DNA from 2 places in the Bradyrhizobium sp. 186 genome. Region 2 is predicted to be linked to the other one. Evidence: predicted binding sites of a transcription regulator. Region 2 holds the regulator's gene; the other holds the start of a gene.

Region 1 (2,197 bases), 1.2 Mb from region 2:
ACGGCATCATCGGCGACCAGCACCACGTCGATGCCGCGCGGAAACAGCGCCTCGTTGATGCGCAGCCGTTCGAACAGATCCGCCGGCCCGATCGTCGCATGGAGCGTTGCGGCGCCGTCGATGCCCGGGCCACGCAGCTCGAAGCTGCGCCCGGCGTCCAGGCTGTCAACCTGGAGGATCAAGGTGGTCGAACGGTCCGGATATTCGTTGGTGCCGAGCGCGAGGCGCTCGAACCCCGGCAGCGCGGCGCCGTCGCTGATCAACGCAAAGCTCGCGATCGAGGAATCCTGGATGACCGGCGCGCCGGTATGGAATTTTAGCCATTTCACGACGTCGGAGCTTTCCGACATCGGCGCGTCGAGCCAGAGCGGCGTATCGTGATCGAACAGCGTCAGCGCAATCGCGGCCGTGCCGCGCATCATCGGTCCGGGCGCTCCCGCCATCGGCACGATGCGCTGGACCGAGCCCGGTCGCGCCATCGCATCCATGACCGAGCGAAAAGTCGATTGCGCCGACAAGACCTTGTCGACGAAACCCGGCGGCAGTTCCGCAATCGTGGTCATGGCCTCACCCCTCACCGCGCACCATGGTGTAAAAATCAACCTTCGTCGCGGCGGTCTCGGCCGCCGCCTGCTTGCGTCGCATCCTAAGCTGCTCGCGCAACGGCGCGATAACGTCCCGCTCGACGGCCACGCTAAAATCCCGCGACTGCACCAGTGCATCGCATAATGCGATCAGCCGCGCCTTCTCACTGTTGCGCCCGAGCGCGTAGCCGAAGCCGACCTCGCCGCTCGCAAGCCGCACCGCGGCCCGCGACACCGTTGCTTCGCCCAGATTGAACGGCGCGCCGTCGCCGCCGACGCGACCGCGCAGCATGACGAGGCCATTTTCCGGCTCGCGCAGATCCTGATGGTCGGGCAAAGAGAGAGTGCGGAGGCGAGCGGCGATCTCGCCCGCCTCCGCGTGCGCCAGCACGGCCATTGAGGCCTTGCGCTGGGCTTGCTGGTTGTTGTTCTGCGTCACCGAATCCACCGAACTTGTCGAATTCAAGTTGTCTATGATAATAGACAACTTGATACGAGAATGCCATGACTGTTTCGTGACAGAGGCGTGATTTCCGGGCTAGGCTGACCAGCGATATGAGCATGCAAGACATTGCCTCTTCGGGCGTCGCGCTGTGGCGCCTGGTTGCCGACGGCATCGAGCGCGGCATCGCTGACGGCCGCTTTGCCGCCGGCGAAAAGTTGCCGGGCGAAATGGAGATCGCCGAAACCTATCGCGTGAACCGCCACACGGTGCGGCGCGCGCTGGCCGCGCTTGCCGAGCGCGGCCTGGTGCGCGCCGAGCGCGGCAGCGGAACCTATGTCGAGGCCCAACGTCTCGCTTACCCGCTGCGCTCGCGTACCCGCTTCTCCGAGATCGTCGGCGCCGGCGGCCGCGAGCCGCGCGGCCAGTTGATCGAGGCCTCCGAAGACGTCGCGACCCGCGAGCTCGCGCGGGAGCTTGGCCTGAAGGTCGGCGCACCGCTGGTCCGGATCGAGGCCATTCGCCTCGCCGACCGCACGCCGATCTGCGTCTCCACCACCTGGCTGTCAGCAGAACTGTTTCCGGGCGCGGGGGCTGTATTCGCGACGACGCGCTCCATGACGAAGTTGCTCGAGCATTACGGCGTCCGCGACTACCGCCGAGGCGCAACCCGCATCACGGCCGGCATCGTGGACGCGACCGATGCCGCCCGGCTCGATCTCCTGCTCGGCCGGCCGATCCTGGTGGTCGACGCAACCGACCTCGATCTCGAAGGCAAGCCGCTGGTGATCAAGCACTCGCGCTTCGCCGCGGAGCGGGTGGAGTTTCTGGTGGAGAACGGGTGAGCGTGCGGCCACGCAGTCGGTGCACCTCTCCCCTTGTGGGAGAGGTCGGATCGCATCGGAGATGCGATCCGGGTGAGGGGTCTCTCTCCGCGAGCGCCAACGCCTGTTTGAGTTCGCGGACAGAGACCCCTCATCCGGTGCTTCGCGCCACCTTCTCCCACAAGGGGAGAAGGAAGAGAGTCGCGACTCGCTCCTGAGCTACGCCACCGCCCGCCGGCCGATGATGGCGAAACGGAGCTTCCCCGAGATGAAGTCGATCGCCGCGACCGCGACCAGAATCATCAGGATCAGGAACGACACTCTCTGCCATTCCAACACGCGGATCT
Region 2 (2,197 bases):
ATGCAGCAGGCGGCCCGCGTCTCCGACAAGACCGCCTTCATGTATCTCGGCGAGCTGATCGAGTTCGACGACACCAGCAAGATCTTCACGTCGCCGACCGATCGGCGCACGCAGGATTACATCACTGGCCGGTTCGGCTGAGGAGACGGGACATGGGTTCTGAACATACCGCAAAGGCCTTCGACACCGACCTCCAGGAACTCACCCGGCTGGTCGCCGAGATGGGCGGGATTGCCGAGCGCATGATCGTCGATTCCGTCGACGCGCTGATCCGGCGCGACGTCGCGCTCGGCCAGCGCGTGGTCGCAACCGACGTCGAGATCGACGTGCTCCAGAAGCGCATCGAGGAGCGCGCCGTACTGACCATCGCCCGCCGCCAGCCGATGGCGGTGGATCTGCGCGAGATCGTCGGCGCCATGCGCGTTGCGACGGATCTCGAGCGGATCGGCGATCTCGCCAAGAACATGGGCAAGCGCGTCGCGGCGCTGGAGACGGATTTCCATCCGCTCAAGCTGTTCCGCGGCCTGGAGCACATGACCGACCTCGTGCAGCAGCAAGTCAAGTCGGTGCTGGACGCCTATGCCGCGCATGATTTGCCGGCGGCGATGGCGGTGTGGAAAGGCGACGAGGAAGTCGACGCCATCTGCACCTCGCTGTTCCGCGAGCTCCTCACCTATATGATGGAGGATCCACGCAACATCTCGTTCTGCATCCATCTGATGTTCTGCGCCAAGAACATCGAGCGGATCGGCGACCACTCCACCAACATCGCCGAGACCGTGTTCTACATGATCGAAGGTCAGGCCATGACCGACAAGCGTCCGAAGGGCGACATGACGACCTTCGCCACGACGGTCCCGAATACTTGAATAGTTAAGGAGCGACGACACCATGGGCGCACGCATTATGGTGGTTGAGGACGAGGAAGCTCTGACCGAGCTTCTCCGCTACAACCTCGAAGGCGACGGCTATGACGTCGAGACGGTGATGCGCGGCGACGACGCCGACACCCGTCTCAAGGAGCATATCCCCGACCTGATCGTGCTCGACTGGATGCTGCCCGGGCTGTCCGGCATCGAGCTGTGCCGGCGGCTTCGCACCCGGCCGGATACTAAGCAGCTCCCGATCATCATGCTCACCGCCCGCGGTGAGGAGAGCGAGCGGGTGCGCGGGCTCGCGACCGGCGCCGACGACTACATCGTCAAGCCGTTCTCGGTGCCGGAGCTCCTGGCGCGCGTGAAGGGCCTGCTCAGGCGCGCAAGCCCGGAGCGGCTTGCCACCGTGCTCGCTTTTGGCGATATCGAGCTCGACCGGGAGAAGCGCCGCGTGGCGCGCTCGGGCCGGCCGATCGATCTCGGCCCGACCGAATATCGCCTGCTGGAGTTCTTCCTGGAACATCCGGGTCGGGTGTTCTCGCGCGAGCAACTGCTCGACAGCGTCTGGGGCCGCGACATCTATATTGACGAGCGTACCGTCGACGTCCACATCGGCCGTCTGCGCAAGCTGCTCAATCTCGGCCGCGAGCAGGACCCGATCCGCACCGTCCGCGGCGCCGGCTACGCGCTGGACGATCGTTTCGCGAAGGCGGAGCAGGCGTAAATTTTAGCGGGCTTGAGTTTGGCTGCGGCTACAATCTCAGCCGTCGTCCCGGACAAGCGTAGCTCCTGGCAACGCGCAGCGTTGTCCAGAGCGGAGCGCAGATCCGGGACCCACAACCACAGGGAGTGGTTGTTGCGCGAAAAAGGTCACTCCGAGTCCCCATAACTACATCTTTCGGTGGCTATGGGTCCCGGATCTGCGCGCTGCTCCGCGCGCTTGTCCAGGACGACAGCGAATGGAGTTTGCCGTCGTCAGTCGAGCTGCCGTCGCCTGGACGGTGAAGCCTTGATCGCCGACCAGCTCAGCGCGGCCCCGGCTTGGCCGGTGCGCGGCGACGATCAGCTGCCGGCTGGTACGCAACACGCGAATGCTGGGCGCAATAGGGCAGGCCCGAGAGCGCCCTGCCGCCGCAGAAGAAGAAGTCCGGGCTCGAGGGATCGCCGACCGGCCAGTGGCAGGTCGCCTCGTTCAGTTCGAGCAGCGACAACCGCTGGCTCATCGGCACCACGTTGTCGTAGGTGACCGGATCCGGCTCCTCCTCGACCTCGAAGGCCTGCGCCAGCGCGGTGTTGCCGCGCGAGATCGGACGGGTTACCCG

Evidence for each region. Region 2 encodes PhoB, which activates phosphate uptake and scavenging genes when phosphate is short. Its sites were predicted from a motif close to TGTCATNNANCTGTCAT; they were not measured.
Region 1: the regulator PhoB is predicted to act here: its motif matches at 1,089-1,105, upstream of phnF (phosphonate metabolism transcriptional regulator PhnF).

What each region holds. Positions count from the first base shown of each region.
Region 1 is NZ_CP082164.1:9,703,497-9,705,693, forward strand. Features, by position in the region: gene phnH (phosphonate C-P lyase system protein PhnH) at 1-563, opposite strand, end outside; gene phnG (phosphonate C-P lyase system protein PhnG) at 568-1,032, opposite strand; gene phnF (phosphonate metabolism transcriptional regulator PhnF) at 1,140-1,871, shown strand; gene phnE (phosphonate ABC transporter, permease protein PhnE) at 2,070-2,197, opposite strand, start outside.
Region 2 is NZ_CP082164.1:532,403-534,599, forward strand. Features, by position in the region: gene pstB (phosphate ABC transporter ATP-binding protein PstB) at 1-141, shown strand, start outside; gene phoU (phosphate signaling complex protein PhoU) at 153-869, shown strand; gene phoB (phosphate regulon transcriptional regulator PhoB) at 892-1,599, shown strand; gene IVB18_RS02395 (GcrA family cell cycle regulator) at 1,901-2,197, opposite strand, start outside.